2 regions of the Arthrobacter sp. UYEF3 genome follow, and region 1 is predicted to be linked to the other one. Evidence: riboswitches for the same ligand, from Rfam matches in the RefSeq annotation. Region 1 holds a riboswitch; the other holds the start of a gene.
The links. A riboswitch is a leader RNA that binds a small molecule or an ion and turns the genes downstream of it on or off. The one in region 1 is predicted to bind cyclic di-AMP.
Positions count from the first base shown of each region.

Region 2: it holds a riboswitch for cyclic di-AMP, as region 1 does, so the genes downstream of both, ABIB14_RS01920 (M23 family metallopeptidase) here and ABIB14_RS16020 (hypothetical protein) in region 1, are expected to answer to the same signal.

Region 1 is NZ_JBEPNK010000028.1:308-8,235, forward strand. Features, by position in the region: partial or broken gene ABIB14_RS15990 (TetR/AcrR family transcriptional regulator) at 1-316, shown strand, start outside; gene ABIB14_RS15995 (maleylpyruvate isomerase family mycothiol-dependent enzyme) at 335-1,129, shown strand; gene ABIB14_RS16000 (hypothetical protein) at 1,183-1,620, shown strand; gene ABIB14_RS16005 (cation:proton antiporter) at 1,617-2,774, shown strand; gene ABIB14_RS16010 (hypothetical protein) at 2,834-3,055, opposite strand; gene ABIB14_RS16015 (dihydrofolate reductase family protein) at 3,092-3,676, shown strand; gene ABIB14_RS16020 (hypothetical protein) at 3,729-4,499, opposite strand; cyclic di-AMP (ydaO/yuaA leader) riboswitch at 4,504-4,689, opposite strand; gene ABIB14_RS16025 (hypothetical protein) at 4,866-5,120, shown strand; gene ABIB14_RS16030 (DNA alkylation repair protein) at 5,117-5,647, opposite strand; gene ABIB14_RS16035 (anti-sigma factor) at 5,703-6,542, opposite strand; gene ABIB14_RS16040 (RNA polymerase sigma factor) at 6,529-7,098, opposite strand; gene ABIB14_RS16045 (DUF4397 domain-containing protein) at 7,260-7,928, opposite strand, start outside.
Region 2 is NZ_JBEPNK010000002.1:94,004-101,931, forward strand. Features, by position in the region: gene ABIB14_RS01895 (cold-shock protein) at 39-422, shown strand; gene ABIB14_RS01900 (DUF3027 domain-containing protein) at 431-964, shown strand; gene ABIB14_RS01905 (MFS transporter) at 1,016-2,338, shown strand; gene serC (phosphoserine transaminase) at 2,366-3,496, opposite strand; gene ABIB14_RS01915 (iron-dependent transcriptional repressor DtxR) at 3,814-4,509, shown strand; cyclic di-AMP (ydaO/yuaA leader) riboswitch at 4,659-4,870, shown strand; gene ABIB14_RS01920 (M23 family metallopeptidase) at 4,875-5,693, shown strand; cyclic di-AMP (ydaO/yuaA leader) riboswitch at 5,830-5,999, shown strand; gene ABIB14_RS01925 (NlpC/P60 family protein) at 6,265-7,053, shown strand; gene ABIB14_RS01930 (HNH endonuclease) at 7,294-7,794, shown strand; gene mobA (molybdenum cofactor guanylyltransferase) at 7,871-7,928, shown strand, end outside.

The sequences.
Region 1 (7,928 bases):
ATGGCTGCATCGATCCGCCCGCGAGTTTTTCGATTTCTGCGTCCAGGACCCGGTCCGGAACCAGCTCATGAACCAGCGATCCGTCCCCGGGTTCGTCCCCAGCCCGGAAAGCTATGCGCCGTCCGTGTCGTTCATGCAGCATTTCACCGCCAATATGGCAGTCTACGGACTCACCCGTGCCGAAGATGTCGATCTATACACCGCGATGATCGGCGGATTGATCGATGCGCAACTGGCCAACGATCCAGGTGGCGACCGCTGGCGGCGCCTGCTGGACCGGGCCGTCACAATGTACGCCGACAATGTGGGCCTTTGACCCCCGGAATGAGTCATCATGAGCACCATTACGAGTGCGGGAAGTACCGAACAGTCTCCGTGGCGCCCCGCTCTGCCGAGGGCCCAAGCCATGCGGCTGGCGGCTGAGGAATACCGGCGCGTCGCTCGGGTAGTCGAAGTTTTTGGTCCCGAACAATGGCGACGGCCCACCGATTGCCCGGCATGGAACGTCCGGGAGTTGGTGGCGCACATCGTCGGGATGGCCGCTTTGCCGTCCTCGCCTTTCGAAAGCGCCAGGCAGCTCAAGAAGGCCGGTGTGGCCGCATCGTCGTCGGGTGGCGCCTTCATTGATGCCCTGACCGCGCTGCAGGTCCGGGAACGGATGGGCAGCACCACGGACGAGCTCGTCCGGGAACTGCAGAAGATCGGACCTAAAGCGGTCCGCGGCCGCCTCCTTATTCCCGGCGTCCTGCGGCACCGGGTGATGAATCCTGCCCAGTACGTAAGCGGCCGTGAGGAATGGTGGAGCCTGGGGTTCCTGATCGACACCGTCCTCACCAGGGATCCGTGGATGCACCGGATCGATTTGGGCCGCGCGACGGGACAGACCCTCCCACCCGATGCCGGGCACGACGGCGTGATCGTCGCGGATGTGGTCAGGGAATGGGCCACGCGGCACGGCCAACCGTACCGGCTCCGGCTCACCGGAGATGCCGGTGGCAGCTTTTCCTCAGGCGTCCCGGCCCGGGACGACGCCGTGCCGACTCTTGAGCTGGACGCGCTGGAATTCTGCCGCATTCTGTCCGGGCGGAAAGACGGCGTGGGCCTGCTGTCCGTGCAGGTGGCGTTCTAAGGGTAATGACCGGGCCAGGAGCGGAGGACGACGGCCAGGACTAGTCTCATTCCATGGCGAAAGAATCCAGGAAAAACAGTCCGGCGGCATCCGTCATTTGGCTTTCGGAACCCCAGGAACACGATTACCCGGCCGCGGAACGTTATCTTGCCCTGCTTACCGACGATGTCAGCGCCGCTGCCACCGTGCAGGCTCTGCGCAGCCTCCCGGTCACCCACCAGCTGGCGAAGGACATCCTGCGCGCGTCGGGGTTGCCGCTGCTGACAAAGGAGAACCCCCACGTCGCCTCGGATCTTGCCAAGATAGCGGCCGGCAAGAAGCTCTCGCCGGTGCTGATGGTCCGCGGCGACCTCCGCTCCGGCATCGCGGCCCAGATCGCCGACGGCTACCACCGGGTCTGCGCTTCCTATCTCACCGACGAGAACACTCCCATTCCTGTGAAGCTGGCGCCCGTGGCAGCCCGCGGAACCGCCGGGGCGGGCGCAGGGTGACATTCCTGTCCCTGGCGCTGATCGCCGTCGTCGCCCTGGCCGGTCCCCTGCTCGCACTGCCGGTCCGCTGGCGCCTGCCGGTGGTCCTGGGCGAATTGCTGGCAGGCATCGTGATCGGGCGGACGGGGTTCGCTCTGGTCGATCCGGCGGATCCCAGTTTCAGCCTGCTGGCGAACATCGGTTTTGCGCTGATGATGTTTGTGGCCGGAAGCCGCGTGCCGGTGAGGGATCCCCAGATCCGCTCTGCTCTCGGCAAAGGCTTCAGCCGGGCCGTGATCGCTGCCATCGCGGCTGTGGTCATCGGCACCGGCATGGGCCTGGCGTTTGGCACCGGACACGGTCCGCTCTACGTGGTGCTGCTGGCCTCCTCATCGGCCGCGCTGGTCCTCCCGATTGTCGATTCCCTGCGCCTGGGCGGGCCGCAGGTGGTGGCCATGACCGCCCAGGTGGCGTTGGCTGACATCGCCTGCATTGTCGCGCTGCCGCTGGCGGTGGACCCCCCGAACGCCGGCCGCGCAGCCCTCGGAGCGCTCGCTGTGGGGGCATGCGCCGTGGCGCTCTTCTTCGCGCTGCGCTCGCTGGAGCGCAGCGGTACCCGCCGGCGCATGCACCGGCTCTCGGAGGACCGCAAGTTTGCCTTGGAGCTGCGCATTCAGCTGGTTCTGCTCTTCGCGCTGGCCGGGGTCGCCAGCTTCGGCCACGTCTCGGTAATGCTGGCCGGGTTCTCGCTCGGCCTGGCGGTGGCAGCCGTCGGCGAACCGCGGCGGCTGGCACGGCAGCTCTTCGGCGTCAGCGACGGCTTCCTGGGCCCGATTTTTTTCGTGTGGCTGGGTGCCTCCTTGAACCTCCGTGACCTCGCCGGGCATCCGGACATGATCTTCCTGGGCTTATCTTTGGGGCTCGGGACGGTGCTGCTCCACGCCGGGTTAAGGGCCTTTGGGGTCCCCCTGCCGCTGGGCGTCATCTCGGCTGCCCAGCTGGGCGTCCCCGTGGCAGCAGCCAGCATTGGCAACCAACTCCATGTGCTGCAACCTGGGGAAGATGCCGCGCTGCTCCTGGGCGCTTTGGTCACCATCGCCGCTAGCGCCGCTGCAGGCTCGAGGGCCGCCAAGTCGTTCGCCGTGCCGGTAGCGGCCAAAGGCGCCAAGCACTGAGTTCGGAAATCAGTGCGGGGCGCCCACCATGCAGCGTCGTGGTGAGGAAGTCACTCAGCTCAAGAAGCACCGGCCCGAAACTCGCGGGCGCGCTGCTGCTGCTCATCGGCCTGACGGGCCTGCTGCAGCAACTCCTCGAGCCGGATGGCGGCAGCCGCGGCAAGGGCCGTACGGTTGGCACTAGCCGGCATGATGTTGCCGAATTTGGCTCCAACCGATGCTGCCAGCATCAGCGGACAACAGACCGGCAGCATCTTGCTGATTGCGGGGCCCAGTGCCATTTTTCCGCGCCGGCAGCCGGCGCGTAGGCTCAGGCCATGCGGAAGATCATCCTGGCACTGCAGGTATCACTCGACGGGTTCGTGGAGGGTCACAACCGGGACATTGGTTGGCACATGGTGGACGAGGAACTCCACAGCCATTTCAACGAAAGATCCCGCAGCATGGACGCGTTTCTGGAGGGCCGCGTCACCTATGAGCTGATGGACGCCTTCTGGCCGACGGCGGACCACGACCCGTCCAGCACGCCGTCCATGGTCGAGTTCGCCGGAATTTGGCGGGAGATGCCCAAGGTTGTCTATTCCAGGACCCTCGAGGGTGCCGGCGCGAATTCCACAGTGGTGCGCGACGTCGTCGTCGATGACGTCCTGGCATTGAAGGCCCAATCCGGTGGTGACCTGGCCCTTGGCGGGGCCGACCTGGCCGACTCCTTCCGCCGGCTCGGGCTCATCGACGAGTATTGGATCTACGTTCATCCGGTGCTGATTGGCCGCGGGACACCCTTGTTCAAACCCGCGGACAGCACCACCCCGCTCACGCTCGTCGAGACCCGGACGTTTGGCAACGGGGTTGTGTTGCTGCGGTACTCCAGCCCGACAAAGGCCACTGGCCGGCTGTCTTAACGACAGCCGGCCAGTGGCCAGTGAAGAGGGGTTCTTCAGCCCTGATTACGCTTTAGGCGCGGACGAACGTCACGCCGCCGGTGGCGGTCAGCCAGGACAGCGGGTGCACGATGGTCTGGTTGGTTCCGTTCATGCCGCCGCTGATTACCTGGCCGTTGCCGGCATAGATGCCGACGTGGCCGGCCTGGACGATCATGTCGCCGGGCTGCGGGGTTGCCACTACGGTCCCGTGGCCCAGGAACTGCTGGGGACCGAGGTCGCCCACCGGGTGACCGGCCGCGCCGAGGGCCTTCTCCACCATGGCGGTGCAGTCCTGGATGATGCCGATCTGGGCGTAGGCGGACGCGAGCATGGCGGCATTGACGCCACCGGCCGCCGCCGCGGGGGCCGGTGCCTTCGCCGGGGCCGCCTGTACGGTGATCTTGGGAGCGGTGATCCTGGGTGCGGCCGGAGCCTGCACCGCGACCGGCGCAACGGCGACGGTCGCGGCAACGGCGACTGCCGGGACTGCGGCTGGCTGCTCGGTTACGGGAGCCGGCGACGTTGCGACGGCAGAACGGTCGAAGCTGACCTGCACGGCGGAATCGGCCGTGACCGGCGTCGAGACTTTGCTGGTGACGTCAACGTTCGATGCGGGGCCTGCGTCGAGCTGTACCGGTGCAGCGGCGGCGTTGGCCGCCATGCCGCTGGTGAGGACGAGTCCGGAGGCTGCAAGGATTACTGCGGCCTGGCGGCCGATGGTGCCTGACTTCACGGAAAATGCTGAGGACCGACCGGCGGTGGCGTCGGAGCGATGGCGCGCAGCAGTAGTGCTTGAGAACATGTATGTAGCCTCTCCCAATGCCTGCGAGGTGAGCTGTCGGATTCGGATGGGAGGCACCCGGCCGCGGGCCCGTCAGAACGGGCGCTGTGCGGCTTCACCCCAAGACCTGTCAAAATTGCAGGTCGAATGTGGTTTCCCCGTCCCTGCCAGAAGGTTGCATTCGGATCCCGGGCCGCGGCAGAGTTAGGCAATCGGCTCGGGAGCGCCCGTATCGGATACAACAGGCACCCAACAACGGTAACGGAGTTGGGCGGCAATGTCACATTCAGGTAACGCAGGCGTGTCGTTGCGGGGAATATCCCTAGTTCGCCGATATGCGGCACGCATAGGATAAAGGCATTAAGCGCACACCGAGTGGAGGTCCTCATGAACAGCCCCTGTGTCGCAATCTGCCAGTTGACCGATCAGCCGCAGGGGGACTTTGACGTCAATACCGAGCTGCTGGTTCTCGAGGAGAGGGAAATCCATGTGGCCACCTGGGACGCCGAACCGCGCGACGGCGGCTTCGATATCCACGTCCTTAACGACCGGGTGGATTCGCTCGGTTTTATGGTGGTGACCGGCTGGCAGTTCCTGGACGGCAGGGCGTACGCCGTGGTGGAACGCCGTCCCGCCATCTAACCCGGCCGGGAGCGCTTTGGGGACGCCAGGCCACTGGCAGCATCAATCGCCTCGCGCACCAGTGCAGCCGAACGCCGAAGCCGCGGGTCCGGATCCTTCCGCCACCGCTCCAGGACCGCCTCGGAACGGCTCCTGCGGGCGCCGTCGAGGCCAGCGATGAGCGGTCCGACGACGTCGACCGCCAGTGGATCCGCCAGCTCGCGGAACCCTGAGCCGCGCACGAAGCCCTCGATCCGGGTCAGGTCCGAGTTGTCCAGCATGGCCACACAGGACTGCAGGAGCACGACGGCGGCGAGGCGCCGTTCGAAGACGGGGACCGCCCACAATTCCGAGCTGAGCGCGGTCAGTTCGTCGCGGCCCAGGATCCGGTAGCGGCGGAGCGCGTCCCGGACCGTGCCGCGGACCGCGCCGACCGAAGCGCCGTAGCACTTCAGTTCCGGACCAAAACGGGCCTGCGCTTCCTCGGCCCGCTGCCATGAGCTTTCATTCTGCAGCGCCCCGTCAATGAAGTCGCCGGCATCGCTCATGGGTCCATTTTGTCGTGTCTGCGCCGCCGTCGCCTCACGGCGGGGCTCGTCCCGGTCAACCCGCCACCGTGAACTTCCCCCGCGCGATGCTCTCCGCGGAGTGGGCCGGATCCCCATCGTAGGGCTCGTTGGAAACGTCGAGCACCGGATAGTCGGCCAGGTTGAGGCCGCCAGGGATGACAAAGGCACCCGGTCCCTGGCCCAGGACCCCCAGGCTGACCATCTTGGACAGATCCGCGGATGCCATCCAGACCTCGCGGAAACCCGTGAGCTTCTCCTCGGGAAGGCTGATAATCAACTGCCGGGTTCCGTCCGGGAGCCTCTCCACGAGCGCAGTGCCGCTGGCGGAGTGCCCCGCCAGCGGACCCAGTGCTGCTTCAGCGACGACTGCCGCCGTGGGCGGTGGTGTCGGGGCTGACACCGGCGGCTCGGCGGAGCCAAGAAAGGTCAATGCCGTCCACGCGCCGGCGGCGCCCAGCGCGACCCCCGCCGCCAAGCCCAGGACCCACGACCGTCCGCGCGGGCTGTGCCGCGGCCTGCGCCTGCCAGGCTGCCGGGTATCGGGTGTGAGCGGCCTCGGTTCAGCGTGGAGCCCCCCGCGGGCCGTGCCCTCGTAGGGGCGCCCGGCGATGACCGCGGGCGGGCGCAGCAGCGGATCCCCGGCCAGGGCCGGGGACAGCCCCAGTGCCTGATGGATAGCGGCCCAGTTATGGCTGCCCGGCGCCTCCAGCTGCACGTGTTCCGGATTGATCGTCGCTGCAAACACGGTATTTTGCAGCGCGTTGAGCATCGCCCGGCACTCATTGCAGCTGTCCAGGTGGACCGACTCCGCCTCGCTGGCGGGCCGTTCACCCAGCGCCAGCAGATCGAGGAGATCATCGTCAGGATGATCCATGTTCCACCTCCAACCGGGACCGCAGCCGGGCAAGGCTACGACGGATATGGCTCTTGACCGTGCCAAGCGGAAGGTTGAGCCGGGACGAGATCTGGTCGTGGGTCAGATCCTCGTAGAACGCCAGCCGCATGATGGCTGTCTGGGGGTTGCCCAGCCGCTCGAGTTCGTCGTCCAGTGTCAGGCGGTCCGCCAGCGTGTCGGCGGTCGGCCTGCCCGGGCTGGCTGCGGGATCGTTGACCAACTGCAGGGCGGCCCCTTCAACGTCCCGTCGACGGGAGCGGGCAGACAAGGCGTCGGTAATGGCATTCCGGGTGATTCCGATCAGCCAGGCGGGCAACCGTGCGGCGTCCGGGCGGTAACTGGTTCGCGACTTCCAAGCGCGGATGAAGACCTCCTGAGTAACGTCGTCGGCGGCACTATGCTCGCGCAACGCCCTCAAGGCCAGCGTATGGACAAGAGGCGCGAGCATTCGGTAGGCATCAGCGAGCGCTCGCTCCTCCCCCGCGGCGAAGGCCTGGTCAATGTCAACGTTCCATTCACGATCGGCAGTCTCCATCGGTGCTCCTTAGAGCGGGAAATGAGACCCGTGGAACGTCATTATTCCCCGGCGCCGGCAGCACTGCAATGGCGGAGAGGTCGGGGGGCGGCTGGCGGGGCCGCAATCGTCGCGGCCCCGCCACCCGTCGGGCGCCCACTCAGCAGCAGCACCCGGGCCGCTCAGTCGTCATGCCGTGACAGCTTCACCACCTGCACGGCAATGCCGAGATTGTGGTCGGCCAGGCTGCCCCAAGCGTAAACTATCGTGTTAGTCCCCTCGCTGATTTTTACATCCGCCGGTCCGATCAGCGCCTCGGTGCTGCCGGCCGCCGTCACGGAGGCGGAGATGGTACCGGCGTCGAGCGTTAGCTTCTCCTGGCCGGGGTTTTCAAGGCCCTCGATCACTGGGGTTCCGCCGGCGAGGACGTCGACGGCGGGTGCCGCGGCGACGTGCCGCACCGTCAGCCTGCCTTCGCCGTCACCGACCGCGGACGTGTCGTTCTTGAAGAGTGTGGCCGTGGGCTCACCGTCAGCCGTCAGGTGCGCCACGGCTGTATAGTCCCGGCCTGCTTTCAGATCCACTTCCACGGGCCCGATCACAGGATTGTCGGCGCTGGTGGCGTCCGCCCCGGTGATGGCAATCTCGTGGTCTCCCGCAGGGACGTCCAGCGGACCTGCCAAGGTTCCCGGCTTGAAATGATCCAGCGTCAGCTTTCCATCGACCCAGACGTCCACGGTGAGTCCGGGCACGCCGTGTAACACGGAGAGTTTTGCTGTGTCGTGCTCGTGGCGTTGTTCGCTTGCCTGCGCCGGGGCTGCAAAAGCAAGCCCCGCCAGCAGCGTTAGGGC
Region 2 (7,928 bases), on a different contig from region 1:
CCGTCGGCCGCGTCCCCAGAACGAAGAAGGTTGATTACGTGCCCACCGGCAAGGTCAAGTGGTATGACAAGGACAAAGGCTTCGGATTCCTCGCAGGCGAAGACGGCCAGGAGGTCTTCTTGCCCAAGTCGGCGTTGCCGGAAGGCGTAACCGAACTCAAGGCCGGAACCCGGGTGGAGTTCGGCGTGGCCGACGGCCGCAAGGGCGCCCAGGCCCTGGGCCTGCGGGTGCTGGACAAGACGCCGTCCATTGCCAAGGCCAAACGGCCCAGCGCGAAGGACCTCGCGCCGCTGGTGCAGGACCTCGTCAGCGTGCTGGACAACCTCTCCGGAACCCTGTCCGCCGGGAAGTATCCGGAAGGCAACAAGGCCATGGCCATCGCGACCGCGCTTCGCAAGGTCGCCGACGAGCTGGACGCGTAAGGCTCACCATGACACCGGAACCTGAGCAGAACGCCGCCGCGGCGGCCGGCGCGGCCCCTTTGGCCGCCGGCGCCAAAGCAGGATCCAAGCCACCCTACGGCGTCCCCGTCTGGCGCACCGGCAAGCCCGACGCCTTCCTGGCCGCCTCCGTCGACGTCGCGCGCGCCGCTGTTGAGGGAATCGCCCCGGCGGAACAGGTCGGCCGGCATCTGGCCGCCAAGAGCGAGGGCGACCGTTTGGTCACGCACCTTTTCGAGTCACTCGTTCCCGGTTACGGCGGGTGGCAGTGGTACGCCGTGTTGACGCGCAATTCACGCTCCAAGTCGGTCACGGTCGACGAGCTGGGCCTGCTGCCCTCCGACGACTCCATCCTGGCTCCGGAGTGGGTTCCGTGGGCCGAACGCGTGCGCCCCGAAGACGCGCAGCAGGAGGACACCGCAGAGACCCCGTCCGGGGAAGCCGCGGCGGACGATGACGACTCAGAGGATTTGTCGGCGCAGGATTCCCCGTCCGCGGATGCCGCGGCGGAACAGGCTGATTGAAACGCCGCCGAGCCTACTGACAGTGACGCCGACACCGGGGGAGGCACGGGCATGAGATCCACCTTCCAATCGCTGGGTGTCCTGAACTACCGGATCTGGTTCGTCGGCGCCCTGGTCTCCAATATTGGAACCTGGATGCAGCGCACCGCGCAGGACTGGCTGGTCTTCGACCACCTGACCGCGCAGGATGCCGGCGCCATGGGCGTCACGATGGCCCTGCAGCTGGGCCCGCAGCTTTTTCTCGCCCCCATCGCGGGGCTGGTCGCCGACCGCTTCAACCGCAGGACGCTACTTGTCCTGACACAGTCCGCGATGGCCCTGCTCAGCGCGGCCCTCGGCGTCCTGGTGCTCTCCGGAGCAGCGCAGCTCTGGCACGTCTACGTCTTCGCCCTGCTTCTCGGCGTCGTGTCCGCCGTGGATGCTCCGGTGCGCCAGACCTTCGTCTCCGAACTCGTGCGCGACGACTACCTGCCCAACGCCGTCGCACTCAACAGCGCCTCGTTCAACGTGGCGCGGATGATCGGGCCGGCCGTGGCCGGTGTGCTCACCGTGGCCATCGGGCCCGGCTGGGTCTTCCTGGTCAACACCGTGACGTTCCTGGCCCTGCTCCTGAGCCTGGCCAAGATCCCCACCGCCTCGCTGCGGCAGTTGCCCCGGGCCGCCCCGGGCAAGGGCCGGATCCGCGAGGGGCTGCGCTACGTGCGCTTCCGGCCCGACATTGTGGTGGTCCTGGTGGCGGTGTTCATCGTCGGAACCCTGGGACTGAACTTCGTCCTCTTCATCGCGGCCATGGTCGGCACCGAGTTTGGCCTGGACGCCAGCGCCTTCGGCCTGATGAACTCGATCATGGCGATCGGCTCGCTCGCCGGTGCGCTGCTCTCGGCCGGGCGCGGGAAGCCACGGATGCGTGTGATCTTCGGGGCGGCCGGCGCCTTCGGACTGACCTCCGGCATCGCCGCGCTGGCGCCGGACTACTTCTGGTTCGGCGTCGCACTGGTGCCCGTCGGACTGTTTGCAATCACCATGATGACCAGCGCCAACGGCTACGTCCAGACCACCACGGACCCGGTCATGCGCGGCCGGGTGATGGCGTTGTACATGGCGATCTTCATGGGCGGCACCCCGATCGGCGCACCGCTGGTGGGCTGGGTGGCCAACGTCGCCGGCCCGCGCTGGTCCATGGGCGTCGCGGCCGCCGCCGGGGTGTCGGCCGCGCTGATCGGGATGGCCTGGATTGTCCGGGCGAAGCACCTGCGGATCGGCTTCAACCGCCGTGCCCGGGGGCTGCGGTACTTCCGGGTCGTCCCGGCGGGTACCGCAACGACGGACGGCGTCATCCGGGTGGATAACCCGGACGACGCCGTCGACCGCTGACGCGTCCCTGCCGGGACCCCGCCGGTGTTAGTGCTTGAGCTCGCCCACCACAAAGTCGATGCACTCGAGCAGCGCGGAGACGTCGGCGGGTTCGATCGCCACGAAGGTGGCGATGCGCAGCTGGTTGCGGCCCAGCTTGCGGTACGGCTCGGTATCGACGACGCCGTTGGCGCGCAGGACCTTCGCGATGGCGGTGGCGTCAATCGAGTCGTCGAAGTCGATCGTGGCGATGACGTTGGACCGGTCCTCGGCCTTGGCCACGAACGGCGCGGCGTAGGAGGATGCCTCAGCCCAGCGGTAAATGCGTCCGGCCGAATCGGCGGTCCGCGCGGCGGCGAAGTCAAGGCCGCCGTTGCTGTTGAGCCACTGCACCTGCGCATCCAGGGTCACCAGGGTGGCCAGCGCCGGCGTGTTGTACGTCTGGTTCAGCCGCGAGTTATCGATCGCGGTCTGGAGGTCCAGGAAGTCCGGGATCCAACGCCCGCTGGCCTTGATCCGGGCGGCACGCTCCAGGGCTGCCGGCGAAAACAGGCCAAGCCACAGTCCGCCGTCGGAAGCGAAGTTCTTCTGCGGCGCGAAGTAGTAGACATCGGCCTCCGCCACATCCACATCCAGACCGCCGGCCGCGGAGGTGGCGTCGACCAGCACGAGGGAGCCCTCGTCCGCCCCGGCCACGCGCTTGACCGGGGCGGCGACACCGGTGGACGTTTCGTTCTGCGGCCAGGCATAGGCGTCAATGCCGGCTTCGGCCCGCGACCCTGGGCGGGTACCGGGCTCGGACTTGATGATTGAGGATTCGGCCAGGAACGGCGCCTTATTGGTGGCCGCGGCGAATTTCGAGCCGAACTCGCCGAAGGACAGGTGCTGCGCCTTGTTCTCTACGAGTCCGAAGCTGGCGATGTCCCAGAACGCCGTGGAACCGCCGACGCCGAGGACAACCTCGTAGCCTTCTGGGGCGCGGAAGAAGTCGCTCAGCCCGGTCCGGACCGACCCCACAAGGTTCTTCACCGGCGCCTGGCGGTGCGAGGTACCCAGCAGCGTTGCCGACGCCGCCGACAGTGCCTCCATCTGCTCCGGACGGACCTTTGACGGGCCGGCGCCAAACCGTCCGTCCTTGGGCAGGAGGTTCGCGGGGATGGTGATGCTGGTGTCGCTCACAGTGGCTCCAATTTTCGGCTGGGTGCGTGGCGGGGCTCGGACGGATCCTGGGCAGGTCTCGTTTCGGCCCTGATTTATTCTGCCCGACGGGCCCGGCCGGGCAGGAAATACGTCCGTCATAGTCCGGTCACTGAGACGTCAAACGTTCGGCCCCGGGACCCGGTTAGCGGCGTGCGACCGGGCGGCGACCCGAATTATCCGGAGTAATTCAAAATAGGCTAGGCTGTCCGGTGACGTATGGCGGATCTCGCCCGGGCGCATCCTGCGCGCTGTACGGTGGGAATGACGCAAGGACGGCGCTCGAGGAGCTGAGCTGAATGACGGATCTGATCGACACCACCGAGATGTATCTTCGGACCATCCTGGAACTGGAAGAAGAGAACATCGTCGCCCTCCGCGCCCGGATTGCCGAACGGCTACGGCACTCCGGCCCCACCGTTTCCCAGACCATCGGCCGCATGGAACGGGACGGCCTTGTGGTGGTTTCCGGGGACCGGCATCTCGAACTGACCGTAACGGGCCGGAAGCGCGCCGTCGGTGTCATGCGCAAGCACCGCCTGGCCGAGCGGCTGCTCGCCGACGTCATCGGGCTTGACTGGGCCTATGTCCATGAGGAAGCGTGCCGCTGGGAACACGTGATGAGCGAGCGCGTCGAACGGCGCATTTTCGATCTGCTCAACCACCCGACCGTGTCACCCTACGGAAACCCGATCCCCGGCCTCGCCGAACTCGGCGGCCTCCCGGCGGCGGAAACCACGGACGGTGTGGTTAACCTGCTCGACGCCATGGCCGGCTACGGCGCCGATTCCCGGGTCACCGTGAGCCGGCTGGCCGAGCCCATCCAGGTGGAGCCGGAGCTGCTGGTTCAGCTGGATGAGGGTGGAATCCGTCCCGGCGCCAAGGTGTCGCTGGAACGCGTGGGGGAGTACATCTCGGTGCGGGTGCCGGACTTCGAGGGCGCCCTGGAGCTGCCGCCCGAGGTTGCGGCCCACGTGTTCGTTACGCTCGGGTAACCTGGCACGGTAATTCTCCCGGGGGAAGCCCGGAAGTTGTCCACAAGTGAGATCACGGATTTATTACCGCGCGGCTTGATCCCCTATAGTTGAGCACTAGCACCGATACTAAAGCGTTACCGGATCCGAAGCCGAGCTCTGCCAGCGGATCAGTACACGAGTCACTTTCTGGCAGAGGCGGGGGAACCACTTCCGGCTGTTGATCCAACAGCCTTGGGGTGAAGTCCGCTAGCGGCAAGCAAACTCCACGAGGGGTCCCTTCGACTCCTTTGTGCCTGGATGCCTGCTCCGGCGGACCGGGTCTTTGATCTCTCTGACCCGAATCCGACAGCTAACTTCGCAGGCTCTCCAGAGAGGAACCGTACTTGACCATCCAGACCGTCAGGGGCCGCCGTCGTGCGACCGGTCCCGCTCCCGAGCCGCGCCCGGCCGACGTCCACTACGCCGAGCGCCCGCGCGACGCGCGCCGGGACGAACGCCGCGGACGCCGGAGTCCGCTCCGGCAGATAGCAGACTTCGCCACCGTCAGCGGCGTTGGACAGAAGGCCGGCATCGCACTGGCCTCCACCGGACTGGTCCTCACCGTCGCCGTTCCGGCCACCGGCCCCGTAGTGGCCGCCGACGCCGCCCGCGCCGGCTCGGTTTCTGCCGGTATGCAGCCTGAAGTGAAGGCCGCGGCCGCGCAGATCGACTTCAGCCGCACCGCCGTGGGTACCAAGGTCGACCCGGACGGCAAGCTCAAGCAGTTGCTGGGCGCCCAGTCGGCCGGCACCATCACCCGGGCAGCCTCCGCCGGCAGCCTCGGAGCGCCGTTGGATTCCATGGTCACCGCCTCACCGTTCGGCTACCGGGTCAGTCCCATCACCGGGGCCGTCGGGGAATTTCACCGCGGTCAGGACTACGCCGCCCAGTGCGGCACCGCCGTGCACGCCGCAGCCAGCGGCACCGTTACTTTCACCGGCTGGCACCCTTACGGCGGCGGAAACCGCGTCGTGATCGACCATGGCAACGGCCTGGAGACCACGTACAACCATTTGTCGTCCTCCAGCGTGCGGGTGGGCCAGCAGGTCTCCCGTGGCGATGTGGTGGCGATGAGCGGGACCACCGGCGCCTCCACCGGCTGCCACCTCCACTTCGAGGTAATGGTCAACGGAGAAGTTGTTGACCCGCTGGGCTGGCTCTAAGCCGAGCCGATGGACGACTCGCATTTCTGTGACTCGCCGTGATCTGAATGTGACATTGAGTCCCGACTGCTGTACCGTAGGAAGCACGCCAACTTCTCCGAAGTTGGCGCTCTTGAGTGGATTGCCTAGCTCTGCCACCGCTCAAGGTCCGTTCGCATTACATCGTCTGGCAGGGGCGGGGGAACCAATTTTGGTCTTCGCAAGAAGGCCTTGGGGTTAAGTCGCAAAGCTTCCCAGGAAGCAGCGCGGCCGGGTGACTCCCATCCGAATCCGACAGCTCACCTCGTAGGCATTGGGAGAGGCTACTTTCATGTCTTCACGCCACAATGCTGCGCGTTTTCGCGCTGGCGCGGCTCAATTGAGCCCGCTGCACTCCATGCTCCGTGTTGCCCTTGCCGGCGCCCGGACCGGATCGCACACCGCAGTTCCCGCTTTTGGCGCGTCTTCGCAGTACACCCTTCGCTAAAGAAACCCGTTTCGGGGCGATCCGGCGTACCCCCAAGATGCCGGAGCGTACTCAGTGCCGCCTGTACAACAGCGCGGACACAAGGCTCACGAAAGAGAGAACTGAATGACTACTCGTGCAACTGCACGCCACCGCGCGGAGGTCACCCAGACCAACTCGCTGGCTGTTATTGCCAAGGCCGTCGGCGAGAACGCCGGTGGCATGGGTCGTCAGGCCGCGGTTATCGCTGCAGCCTCCGGCCTGGTCCTGACCAGCGGTATCGCAGCCAACGCTGCCGAGACCAACGTTCAGCGCGAATCGACCTCCGCTTCCGCCATGGAAGTACAGTCCACCGCACCGGCCACGATCTCCGCGGCCTCCAGCATCGCGATCTCCTACGACAAGACGTCCGTCACCACGGCCCCGGCTCCGGTCGTCGAGGCGCCCAAGCCCGTCGTCAAGGTTCAGGAAGCTGTCGCTTCCACTGATACCGCCGCTTCCAACGGCACCGCGGCCCGCGGCGCCGCGGCCACCGGCACTCCGGCAACCGCCTCCCCGGCAGCCAAGGCTCCGGCTGCTGTCAGCGGCATGGGTGCTTCGATTGCTGCGGCTGCCTACGCGCAGATGGGCGTTTCCCAGGACTGCACCATGCTTGTCACGAACGCGCTGGCTGCGGTGGGCATCAACTACCACGGCTGGCCGGCAGGATACCTTTCCCTGGGCCGTACGGTAAGCGCCGCCGAGGCGCAGCCGGGCGACATCGCCTACTACCAGAACGGCGGCATGGGCATGGCCCACATCGCTGTCTATGTCGGCAACGGCATGGCCGTCCACGGCGGCTGGAACGGTGGGACCACCGCGCTGTACAGCGTCAACGTCGGTTCCGGTCCGGTCTTCATCCGCGTCGGCGGCTAACACCGGCTAAAACGCAGCCCGACTCCGGCCGTAAGCATTCTGAAGGACCCCTGCCCCCGGCAGGGGTCCTTTGCGTTGTGGCCCCCGCCGTCCGGCGGCGCACGGAAATCCCGCCGAGGAAAAAATTCGGCAATCCGGGCCTTCGGTGTTTACTCTTGTGGTGTCGATCCTTAGCCCGACCATGCAGAGGGCAGCCGGCCCTCGTGCCCCTGGCGGGTGCGGCCGTGAAGAGGTATGCGGATGCGCACTCTCGTTCTGAATGCTGGATATGAGCCGCTGGCGGTAGTCACCTTCCGCCGGGCGCTGGTGCTTGTGCTGACTGGAAAGGCCAGCGTGGTGGCCGAAGGGGACGACCCCGTGGTGGGTCCACAGGACATCCTCGGCCGCCCGACGGTTATCCTGCTGAACCGGTACATCAGGCCCCGCTACAACACCCTGACGGCGGTCAGCCGCAGGGGAGTTCTGCGCCGGGATAATCATCGCTGCGCCTACTGCGCCAAGGCGGCCCACACCATCGACCATGTCCAGCCCAAATCCCGGGGCGGTGCGGACACGTGGGAGAACCTCGTCGCTGCCTGCCTGCGCTGCAACAACGCCAAGGGTGACCACACGCCCGCCGAAATGGGCTGGAAGCTAGGCTTCGTTCCGGGGCCGCCGAAGGGCACCATCTGGCAGATTAAGGAACTGGAGAAGCCCACCCCGGCCTGGGACCCGTTCCTTCTGCCCGAATCGGCGCACTGAGCCCGGCGCACTGAGCCCGGCGCACTGAGCCCGGCCCCGGAGGACCTGTCACAGCAGCTGCGGCTAGGCTGGGCGAGTGGAATACGACGCCGTTATCCTCGCCGGGGGCCGGTCCTCCCGGCTTGGCGGCGTGC